Regions from separate parts of the Pseudomonas fortuita genome, predicted to be linked through region 2. Evidence: predicted binding sites of a transcription regulator. Region 2 holds the regulator's gene; the other holds the start of a gene.
The links. Region 2 encodes FliA, which starts transcription of late flagellar genes. Its sites were predicted from a motif close to CTAAAGTTTNNNNNNNNNNNGCCGNTAA; they were not measured.
Positions count from the first base shown of each region.

Region 1 (5,886 bases), 420 kb from region 2:
GTTTTCCGGCCCCGACGCCAATCGCATGATGGAGCAGCAACTGCTTTCTGCACTTGCCCAACCTCCCCTACCGGCGCGAACCTGGCGCTTTTGCAACCTGGACAGACGTCAATGTGCGCAGCTGTCCATCAGTGCACTTGATGGCCACGTCGTGAACGACGAGCACTGAATGCCCAAACTTTTCTGAGCACATAAAAAACCCCGGCCTAAGCCGGGGTTTTCAAGACACGCGCCAGCAATCAGAGCAGCGAACGGCCCTTGTTGGCAGCAATGCGCATGCGCAAAGCGTTCAGCTTGATAAAGCCGGCAGCGTCCGCCTGGTTGTACGCGCCGCCATCTTCTTCGAAGGTGGCGATGTTGGCATCGAACAGCGAGTCATCCGACTTGCGGCCGACCACGGTGACGTTGCCCTTGTACAGCTTCAGGCGCACTACGCCATTCACGTTGACCTGGGAGGCGTCGATCATCTGCTGCAGCATCAGACGCTCCGGGCTCCACCAGTAACCGGTGTAGATCAGGCTGGCGTACTTCGGCATCAGCTCATCTTTCAGGTGAGCGACTTCGCGGTCCAGGGTGATCGACTCGATGGCACGGTGGGCCTTGAGCATGATGGTACCGCCAGGGGTCTCGTAGCAGCCACGCGACTTCATGCCGACGTAACGGTTCTCGACGATGTCCAGGCGGCCGATGCCGTTGGCACCACCGATACGGTTCAGATCGGCCAGAACGGTGGCTGGGCTCTTGTCGACGCCGTCGATGGCAACGATGTCACCGTTACGGTAGGTCAGCTCGATGTAGGTGGCCTGGTCCGGGGCATTCTCAGGCGAGACGCTCCAGCGCCACATGTCTTCTTCGTGCTCGGTCCAGGTATCTTCCAGGACACCGCCTTCGTAGGAGATGTGCAGCAGGTTGGCGTCCATCGAGTACGGCGACTTCTTCTTGCCGTGGCGCTCGATCGGAATGCCATGCTTTTCGGCGTAGTCCATCAGTTTTTCGCGGGACAGCAGGTCCCACTCACGCCACGGGGCGATAACCTTGACGCCTGGTTTCAGGGCGTATGCACCCAGTTCGAAACGAACCTGGTCGTTGCCTTTGCCAGTAGCGCCATGGGAAATGGCGTCAGCGCCGGTTTCGTTGGCGATTTCGATAAGGCGCTTGGCGATCAGCGGGCGGGCAATGGAAGTACCCAGCAGGTACTCGCCTTCGTAGACGGTGTTGGCGCGGAACATCGGGAACACGAAATCACGCACGAACTCTTCGCGCAGATCGTCGATGTAAATCTCTTTAACACCCATTGCCTGGGCCTTGGCACGGGCCGGCTCGACCTCTTCGCCCTGACCCAGGTCAGCGGTGAAGGTCACCACTTCGCAGTTATAGGTATCCTGCAGCCACTTGAGAATCACCGAAGTATCAAGGCCGCCGGAATACGCCAGTACGACCTTTTTTACGTCCGCCATGCCATCACTCCACGGGGTTGTACGGAAAGGGGTCGATTCTAACGGCCTTGCGGAAAAATTTACAGTGGGGCGACAGCTTCTGACGACAAAGCGACAAGAACTGTCGGAAGGGCGACGGGGGTATGCATGACCATCTCACAGGCGCTGGAAATGTCGTGGCAAACACCTGAAGGCCCCCCCCGATCTCAGGGTGCCTTCGCCCCCGGCGCGGCAGCAGCCGGGTTGGCTGGTGCTGGGGCGGCAGGCGCCGCTGGCTCAGCCGGTTTTTCCACAGGTTTCTCAACCACCGAAACCCGATCCAGCTCGATGTTTACCCGGCGATTGCGTGCCCGGTTGGCCGCACTGTTGTTCTTCACCAACGGGTACTGCTCGCCATGGAAGCGCACCGTGATCTGTTCTTCAGTCAATCCATGGGCCTTGAAGTAATCAGCCACAGCCAGCGCACGACGGCGCGACAGGTCTCGGTTGGTCAGGCGGTTGCCACTGTTGTCGGAGTGGCCGTCGAGCTCGATGTGGTTCACCGTCGGGTCAGCTTTGATGTAATCCAGGATCACATCCAGCCGTGCACGCGCCGACGCGTCCAGCTCGGTGCCGCCCCCGGGGAAACCCACCTGGGTCTGGCGCACCTGATCATAATTCATAGGCAGCAGCTTGCCGGCACAGACCAGATAGTCGCTGTAGGCCTTGGCGAAGCTGACCGGCAGAACGCGTACCTCAATTGGCCTTCCGGCCTCACCGGTGTAGTTGCGCACCACTGTGCTACGCCCGTCGAGCAAGCCGTTGATCAGGCGGCTGGCCTGGCCTTGGGAAGAACTGAACAGCACACCGGTGCGGGCCATCCGCACGTTGCCCAGGTTGATATCACCCCGCCCAGGCTGCCACGGCGCCGCCGCCGCCAGCAGGCTGGCTGTACCTGCACCCAGTACATTGTTGTCCGAACGTAGCTGAAAAACGGGCTGTTCACCTGCCCGACGCACGAACTCACCGCTACCAAAACCTTCTATCGGCTGGATCAGACGGCACTCGAACGGGTCGCCCTCGACCTTCCAGGCAATATTTTCCATGCGCGTCTGAAAAGTCAGTGCACCGGCCGGCAGGCTGGCGAACAGGGTCAACAGGGTGAGGTAACGCTGGCGCACGGGCGGCTCCACAAATTCTGACGGCTTACCTGCAGGCTATCGGACGCTGGCCGGAAAACTTGATAGCCGTGCTCGCCCCAGGCTTTTCCGGTAGCATTGGGGCTTGAGTTCGACCCGCCTGGAATCCCCAATGTCCGATCGCCTGACCCTCCTGCGCCCCGACGACTGGCACATCCATCTGCGCGATGGTGCCGTCCTGCCCCACACCGTTGGCGACGTGGCGCGCACTTTTGCCCGTGCCATCATCATGCCAAACCTGGTTCCTCCGGTGCGTAATGCCGACGAGGCCAGTGCCTACCGTGAGCGCATCCTGGCCGCCCGCCCTGCCGGCAGCCGCTTCGAGCCGCTGATGGTGCTGTACCTCACCGACCGCACCAGCCCCGAGGATGTCCGCGCGGCCAAGGCCAGCGGCATCGTGTACGCCGCCAAACTGTACCCGGCCGGCGCCACTACCAACTCCGACTCGGGCGTGACCAGCATCGACAACATCTTCCCGGCCATCGAGGCGCTGGCGGAAGTCGGCATGCCACTGTTGGTGCATGGCGAAGTAACCCGCAGCGAGATCGACGTGTTCGACCGCGAGAAGCGCTTCATTGACGAGCACATGCGTCGTCTGGTCGAGCGCTTCCCGACGCTGAAAGTGGTGTTCGAACACATCACCACCGGCGATGCCGCTCAGTTCGTCACCGAGGCCCCGGCCAACGTCGGCGCGACCATCACTGCACAGCACCTGCTGTACAACCGCAACCACATGCTGGTTGGCGGCATTCGCCCGCACTTCTACTGCCTGCCGATCCTCAAGCGCAACACCCATCAGGTGGCGCTGCTGGACGCGGCCACCAGCGGCAACCCGAAGTTCTTCCTGGGCACCGACTCGGCACCGCACGCCCGTCACGCCAAGGAAGCCGCCTGCGGGTGCGCCGGTTGCTACACCGCATACGCGGCCATCGAAATGTACGCCGAAGCGTTCGAACAGCGTAACGCGCTGGACAAGCTCGAAGGCTTTGCCAGCTTGCACGGTCCTGCCTTCTACGGCCTGCCAGCGAACACCGACACCATTACCCTGGTGCGTGAAGAATGGACCGCCCCGGACAGCCTGCCGTTTGGCGAGCAGACCGTGATCCCGCTGCGCGCCGGTGAAAAACTACGTTGGCGCCTGCTGGAGGAAAACGCGTGAGCGAAGACCTCTACGAAGACGACATGGACACCCAGGGCAGCAGCGGTTCGCGCCACCCGATGGCCGAGCGCTTCCGCGGCTACCTGCCGGTGGTGGTGGATGTGGAGACTGGTGGTTTCAACAGCGCCACCGATGCGCTGCTGGAAATTGCCGCCGTCACGATCGGCATGGACGAGAAAGGCTTCCTGTTCCCCGAACACACCTACTTCCACCGAGTGGAACCGTTCGAGGGCGCCAATATCGAAGCCGCCGCACTGGAGTTCACCGGCATCAAGCTGGACCACCCGCTGCGCATGGCTGTTAGCGAGGAAAGCGCGCTGACCGATATCTTCCGCGGTGTACGCAAGGCACTCAAGGCCAATGGCTGCAAGCGGGCGATCCTGGTCGGCCACAACAGCAGCTTCGACCTGGGCTTCCTCAATGCGGCGGTGGCGCGCAACGACCTGAAGCGCAATCCGTTCCACCCGTTTTCGAGCTTCGACACCGCTACCCTCGCGGGCTTGGCGTATGGCCAGACCGTGCTGGCGCGTGCCTGCCAGAGCGCGGACATCGACTTCGACGGGCGTGAGGCGCACTCGGCGCGTTATGACACCGAGAAGACGGCCGAGCTGTTCTGCGGCATCGTCAACCGCTGGAAAGAGATGGGCGGCTGGCGCGACTTCAACGATTGAACTGCAAAAGCATTCGCGGGCATGCCCGCTCCCACAGGTTCACCTTTGCCGTCAGGCATGCAGAGAATCGGTGGGAGTGGGCGCGCCCGCGAAGAGGCCGGCACAGAACGGCATAAAAAAACCGGCCAACGAGGGCCGGTTTTTTTATGCGAGCGGCAATTACAGCTTGCCGGCGTTCTCGCTCAGGTAGGCAGCAACGCCTTCTGGCGAAGCGTTCATGCCTTTGTCGCCTTTTTTCCAGTTGGCAGGGCAGACTTCGCCGTGCTCTTCGTGGAACTGCAGGGCGTCGACCAAGCGCAGCAGCTCGTCCATGTTACGGCCCAGTGGCAGGTCGTTGATGATCTGCGAGCGTACAACACCGTTGGTGTCGATCAGGAAGGCGCCACGGAAGGCCACGCCGCCTTCGGACTCTACGTCGTAGGCTTTGCAGATTTCGTGGGTCATGTCGGCAGCCAGGGTGTACTTCACCTGACCGATGCCGCCGTTGTTGACCGGGGTGTTACGCCAGGCGTTGTGGGTGAAGTGCGAGTCGATCGACACGCCGATCACTTCGACGTTGCGCGCCTGGAAGTCAGGGATGCGGTTGTCCAGGGCGATCAGCTCGGACGGGCAGACGAAGGTGAAGTCCAGCGGGTAGAAGAACACCAGGCCGTACTTGCCCTTGATGGCCGAAGCCAGGTTGAAGCTGTCGACGATCTCGCCATTGCCCAGCACGGCTGGAACGGTGAAATCGGGGGCTTTCTTACCAACGAGTACGCTCATTGTAATCTCCTGATGAGGGTGAAAAACCGTTTGCCGGGCCAGACGGGCTTGCCCGACATCCAACAAAGGCCGACCATCATACACGGCTTCTGATGACAGGCCGAATCCATCAGGCAGACAACCACCGGTCGCTCAAGCACGGCCTTTTCAGAAAGCACTTTGACAAGCATTCTCATTCACATTAAGCTCCCATCCATCGACTCAACCCGCGATGGTCAGCCCTTATGTATGTGTGTCTTTGTGTCGGCGTCACCGACGGACAGATCCGCGATGCGATCTATGAAGGATGCTGCAGTTACAAGGAAGTGCGAGCCGCGACCAATGTCGCAAGCCAGTGTGGCAAATGCGCCTGCCTGGCCAAGGAAGTGGTCCGCGAGACCCTGACCGAGCTGCAGGTCAGCCAGGCAGCCCTGCCTTACCCCGTGGAATTTACCGCAGCCTGAAAGCCCCTGATTCCAAGAACCGGACCCTGTGTCCGGTTTTTTTATGCCTTAAATTCAATAAGTTAGCGCTCCAACGCGGTTCACAAACATTCTTATTCCTATTAATTTTCACTTATTATTCAATAACTTAGGTTTGACACTCTTAAGTATCGGGCTCAAACTTCACTGTATTGGCACACTTCTACAGGGCAGGAACCCGAAATGAAAGGCGACGTAAGCGTCATCCAGCATCTCAAC
Region 1 is NZ_CP114035.2:4,953,460-4,959,345, forward strand. It holds gene OZ911_RS22715 (hypothetical protein) at 1-169, shown strand, start outside; gene OZ911_RS22720 (argininosuccinate synthase) at 240-1,457, opposite strand; gene OZ911_RS22725 (flagellar protein MotY) at 1,643-2,596, opposite strand; gene pyrC (dihydroorotase) at 2,727-3,773, shown strand; gene rnt (ribonuclease T) at 3,797-4,444, shown strand; gene OZ911_RS22740 (peroxiredoxin) at 4,604-5,206, opposite strand; gene OZ911_RS22745 (bacterioferritin-associated ferredoxin) at 5,431-5,649, shown strand; gene bfr (bacterioferritin) at 5,851-5,886, shown strand, end outside.
Region 1: OZ911_RS22725 (flagellar protein MotY) is a predicted target of FliA. The motif match lies at 2,633-2,660, and genes of this name have one in related genera.

Region 2 (5,886 bases):
CCCAGGACCTGGGTTTCCTCATGCCCACCGTGCATATTCGCGACAACCTCGACCTGCAGCCCAGCGCCTATCGCCTGACCCTGATGGGGGTAATCCTGGCCGAAGCGGAGATTTACCCGGACCGGGAGCTGGCGATCAACCCTGGGCAAGTGTTCGGCACCCTCAACGGCATTGCCGCACGCGACCCGGCGTTTGGCCTGGAGGCGGTGTGGATCGATGTCGGCCAGCGTTCACAGGCGCAGTCGCTGGGCTACACCGTGGTCGACGCAAGCACCGTGGTGGCCACCCACCTCAACCAGATCTTGCAGAAGCACTGTCACGAGCTGATCGGCCACGAAGAGGTTCAGCAACTGCTGCAGGTACTGTCCAAGGCATCGCCTAAACTTGCAGAAGAGCTGGTGCCCGGTGTCATTTCCTTGTCGGGCCTGCTCAAGGTGCTGCAAGCGCTGTTGTCGGAACAGGTGCCGGTGCGCGATATTCGCAGTATTGCCGAAGCCATCGCGAACAACGCCGGCAAGAGTCAAGATACCGCCGCGCTGGTGGCGGTGGTGCGCGTCGGATTGTGTCGCGCCATCGTGCAAAGCATTGTCGGCGTTGAGTCGGAGCTGCCAGTGATTACCCTGGAGCCAAGGTTGGAACAGATTTTGCTCAATAGTCTGCAAAGGGCCGGGCAGGGTCAGGAAGATGGTGTTCTTCTGGAGCCGAGCATGGCCGAGAAGCTGCAACGTTCGCTGATCGAAGCGGCCCAGCGTCAGGAGATGCAGGGCCAGCCGGCCATCCTGCTGGTCGCCGGCCCGATCCGCGCCATGCTGTCGCGTTTCGGTCGCCTGGCTGTACCGAATTTGCATGTGCTGGCGTATCAGGAAATACCGGACAACAAGCAAGTCACCATCGTTGCCACCGTGGGCCCTAACGGCTGAGGTAGTGGATAATGCAAGTTAAGCGATTTTTCGCCGCCGATATGCGTCAGGCCATGAAACTGGTCCGTGACGAGCTGGGCGCCGATGCCGCGATCATTGGCAATCGCCGCATTGCCGGTGGTGTCGAACTGACGGCCGCGCTGGACTACAAGCTGTCCGCCCTGGCCCCGCGCGTGCCTAACGCCGAGCTGGAACAAGAGCTGCGCAAGACCCACACGCGCATCGCTACCGCCCAGGCCGAGCTGGACCACCGCCAGGACAGCAGCGACAACAACCGCCAATTGTTTGCCGGGCAGTCGCTGACGGCCGCCGAGCCGTTGATCGAGCCGCACGTCGATGCCCCTGAGCCCGCCGCTGCCCCGGCTGCCGCGCCGGTCGACCCGCGCCTGTTCGATGCGATGCGCTCCGAGCTGTCGGGCCTGCGCGAGTTGCTGGAAGTGCAGCTCGGTTCGCTGGCCTGGAACCAGCTGCAAGGCAGCAAGCCACAGCAGGCCAATCTCTGGCGCCGTCTGCAGCGTATCGGCCTGTCCGGGCCGATCGCCCGTGAGCTGCTGGACCTCACCACCGAGATCGAAGAGCCTCGCCAGGCTTGGCGCATGCTGCTGGCGCACCTGGCGCGGATGATCGAAATGCCGGAAATCGAGCCGATCGAAGAGGGCGGGGTGATTGCCATGGTCGGCCCTGCCGGCATGGGCAAGACCACTACCCTGGCCAAGCTGGCTGCCCGCTACGTGCTCAAGTACGGCGCGCAGAACCTGGCGCTGGTGAGCATGGACAGCTTTCGTATCGGCGCGCAGGAGCAGCTCAAGACCCTGGGCCGCATCCTCAACGTGCCAGTGACCTACGTCGACCCGGGCCAGTCCCTGGCCGCGGCGCTGGAACCGCTGTTGCGCAAGCGCGTTGTGCTGATTGATACCGCCGGCCTGCAGGCCAGCGACCCGGCACTGCGCATGCAGCTGGAAACCTTGGCCGGGCGTGGCATTGCCGCGAAGAATTACCTGGTGCTGGCCACCACCAGCCAGAAACAGGTGCTGACCGCCGCCTACCACAGCTACAAACGTTGTGGTCTGGCCGGTTGCATCCTGACCAAGCTGGATGAAACGGCAAGCCTTGGCGATGTGCTGAGCCTTGCCATCAGTCATGAACTGCCCGTGGCCTACCTGACCGATGGCCCGCGCATTCCTGACGACCTGCACCTGCCGCGCGGCCACCAGCTGGTCTCCCGTGCGGTCAATGTGCAGCAGCAGGACGAGCCCAGCGAAGAGGCCATGGCCGACATGTTCGCTGATCTCTATCACAACCCCCGGCGAGCGGGTTGACCATGAAGCGTGTGCAAAGTAGCTATGCCAAGGGGTACGCAGAATTGCCCCACGTGTGGCCTGAGTCCCAGCGAGACAAGGTAAAGAACAGACATGGGTAGCATGCATCCCGTACAGGTGATCGCCGTGACCGGTGGCAAAGGTGGCGTCGGCAAGACTAACGTTTCAGTGAACTTGTCCCTGGCGCTGGCCGAGCTTGGCCGCAGGGTCATGCTGCTGGACGCCGACCTGGGCCTGGCCAACGTCGACGTGTTGCTGGGCCTTACCCCCAAACGTACCCTGGCCGATGTCATCGAAGGGCGCTGTGAGCTGCGTGACGTGATGTTGCAGGGCCCTGGCGGCGTGCGCATCGTCCCCGCAGCCTCGGGCACCCAGAGCATGGTGCACCTGGCCCCGGCCCAGCATGCCGGTCTTATCCAGGCGTTCAGTGAAGTCGGCGACAACCTCGACGTGCTGGTGATCGACACTGCAGCGGGGATTGGTGAGTCGGTGGTCAGCTTCGTTCGCGCCGCCCAGGAAGTGCTGCTGGTAGTGTGTGACGAGCCCACCTCGATCACCGATGCCTACGCCCTGATCAAACTGCTCAACCGCGACTACGGGATGAATCGTTTCCGTGTGCTGGCCAACATGGCGCAGAGCCCGCAGGAAGGGCGCAACCTGTTCGCCAAGCTGACCAAGGTCACCGACCGCTTCCTCGATGTGGCCCTGCAGTACGTGGGTGCCGTGCCGTACGACGAGTGCGTGCGCAAGGCGGTGCAGAAGCAGCGCGCCGTCTACGAAGCGTTCCCACGCTCCAAGTGCGCGCTGGCCTTCAAGGCGATTGCCCAGAAGGTTGACAGTTGGCCGCTGCCGGCCAATCCGCGCGGTCACCTGGAGTTCTTTGTCGAGCGTCTGGTGCAGCCCACCAGCGCGGGACCCGTGCTATGAATGCCAGCGGCTTCAAGATGTACAGCCGGGCAGCGAAAGACGGCCAGTACGAGCTGATCGAACGCTACGCCCCGCTGGTGAAGCGCATTGCCTACCACCTGTTGGCGCGGTTGCCGGCCAACGTGCAGGTCGAGGACCTGATCCAGGCCGGCATGATCGGCCTGCTTGAAGTGGCCAACAAGTATGACGCCAGCAAAGGCGCCAGCTTTGAAACCTATGCCGGCATCCGCATCCGCGGGGCCATGCTGGACGAGGTGCGCAAGGGCGACTGGGCACCGCGTTCGGTGCACCGCAACACCCGCATGGTCAGTGACGCGATGCGTGCCGTTGAAGCCAGAACCGGTCGAGACGCTAAAGATCATGAAGTTGCTGCCGAACTCCAGTTGAGTCTCGATGATTACTACGGGATCTTGAACGATACCTTGGGCAGCCGCCTGTTCAGCTTTGACGACCTGTTGCAGGACGGCGAACACGAAGGGCTGCATGAGGATGGCGCCAGTGGCCACGTCGAACCTGCACGTGGCCTTGAGGACGAACGCTTCCAGGCTGCCCTGACCGAGGCCATTGCCAACCTGCCGGAGCGTGAGCGCCTGGTATTGGCGCTGTACTACGACGAAGAGCTGAACCTCAAGGAAATCGGCGAGGTGCTTGGGGTCAGCGAATCACGGGTCAGCCAGTTGCACAGCCAATGTGCCGCGCGCCTGCGTAGCCGCCTGGGGGAATGGCGGGCACGTTGAGCCCGGGGTCGTTGCAGTCGTTTTCCACGTGCGTTTTCCACGTTGTACCGAATTGAATGAGTGCGTGCCCGGTCGGCCGGGCGCGTTTGAGACTGCTTGGAGGTCTAATTGGACAAGAACATGAAAATCCTCATCGTTGACGACTTTTCGACGATGCGGCGGATCATCAAGAACCTGTTGCGTGACTTGGGCTTCACCAACACCGAAGAAGCCGACGATGGCACCACGGCGCTGCCGATGCTGGAAAACGGCCACTACGACTTCCTGGTGACCGACTGGAACATGCCCGGCATGTCCGGTATCGACCTGCTGCGTAAAGTGCGTGCCAGTGAAAAGCTGAAAACCATGCCGGTACTGATGGTGACTGCCGAGGCCAAGCGCGACCAGATCATCGAAGCGGCCCAGGCCGGCGTCAATGGCTATGTGGTCAAGCCGTTCACCGCCCAGGTGCTCAAAGAAAAGATCGAGAAGATCTTCGAACGCGTCAACGGCTGAGTCACGTCAGGGGGCGCGCCATGGATTCATCACAAACGTCTTTGGGGGAGTTCGAATCGACCCTGAAGAAACATGCCCAGGAGTTGGTCGAAAGCCTGGAGCGGGGCCGTTTCGGCGAGGCGGTACAGCTGATTCATGAGCTGAACCAGACTCGCGACCGTGGCCTGTACCAGGAGGTCGGCAAGCTGACCCGCGAGTTGCACAGCGCTATCGTCAGCTTCCAGATCGACCCGACCATGCCACAGGCCGAGGAGGTGTCGCAGATAACCGACGCTACCGAGCGCCTGTCGTACGTGGTCAAGCTGACCGAGGGTGCGGCCAACCGCACCATGGACCTGGTCGAGGAAAGCACCCCGGTGCTCAACGACCTGGCCAGCGAAGCGAAGGCCCTGAGTACCGACTGGCAGCGCTTCATGCGCCGCGAAGTGGCAGCGCCGGAGTTCCGTGACCTGGTCAAACGCGTCGACAGTTTCCTCACGCACAGCGCTGAAGGTAACCGCAAGGTTGCCGGCCACCTCAACGACATTCTGCTGGCTCAGGACTATCAGGACCTGACCGGGCAGGTGATCAAACGCGTCACCACGCTGGTGACCGAGGTGGAAAGCAACCTGCTCAAACTGGTGCTGATGGCCAGCCAGGTCGACCGCTTTGCCGGTATCCAGCATGACCACGATCAACTGCGCGCAGAAAAAGATCTAGAAAAACATCCGACTCGGGGTGAAGGTCCGCAGATTCATGCCGATAAGCGTGAAGACGTTGTGTCCGGTCAGGACGATGTCGATGATTTGCTGTCCAGCCTGGGTTTTTAAGGAGCACGTTTGATGAGCTTCGGCGCCGATGAAGAAATCCTCCAGGATTTCCTGGTAGAAGCCGGCGAAATTCTTGAGCAACTGTCCGAGCAACTGGTCGAGCTGGAAAGCCGACCCGACGATGCCGACTTGCTCAATGCGATCTTTCGCGGTTTCCACACTGTAAAAGGGGGCGCCGGCTTCCTTCAGCTGAACGAGCTGGTGGAGTGCTGCCATATCGCCGAGAACGTGTTCGACATCCTGCGCAAAGGTGAGCGCCGGGTCGATGCGGAACTGATGGATGTGGTGCTTGAGGCACTCGACACGGTCAACAGCATGTTCGGGCAGGTGCGCGAGCGTGCCGAGGTTACCCCGGCCACGCCCGAGCTGCTGGCGGCCCTGTCGCGGCTGGCCGAACCCGGTGGCGCCGAGGTTGCCCAAGCGCCTGTTGCAGCGGCACCGTCAGCCGAGGCGCCGGTTGCGGCCACGGCCCCTGCCGATGAACAGGACATCACCGACAGCGAGTTTGAGCAGTTGCTCGACTCGCTCGATGCGGTCAAGGCGCAAGCCGCGGTCGACGAGCAGATGCAGGGCGAGGCTGGCAGTGGCGAAGGTGACGAAATCACTGACGCCGAATTCGAGTCGCTGCTCGACCAGTTGCACGGCAAAGGCCAGTTCAGTGTCGAAGTCGCGGTACAGC
Region 2 is NZ_CP114035.2:4,532,060-4,537,945, reverse strand. It holds gene flhA (flagellar biosynthesis protein FlhA) at 1-920, shown strand, start outside; gene flhF (flagellar biosynthesis GTPase FlhF) at 932-2,239, shown strand; gene fleN (flagellar synthesis regulator FleN) at 2,333-3,166, shown strand; gene fliA (RNA polymerase sigma factor FliA) at 3,163-3,903, shown strand; gene OZ911_RS20710 (chemotaxis response regulator CheY) at 4,024-4,398, shown strand; gene OZ911_RS20705 (protein phosphatase CheZ) at 4,419-5,207, shown strand; gene OZ911_RS20700 (chemotaxis protein CheA) at 5,220-5,886, shown strand, end outside.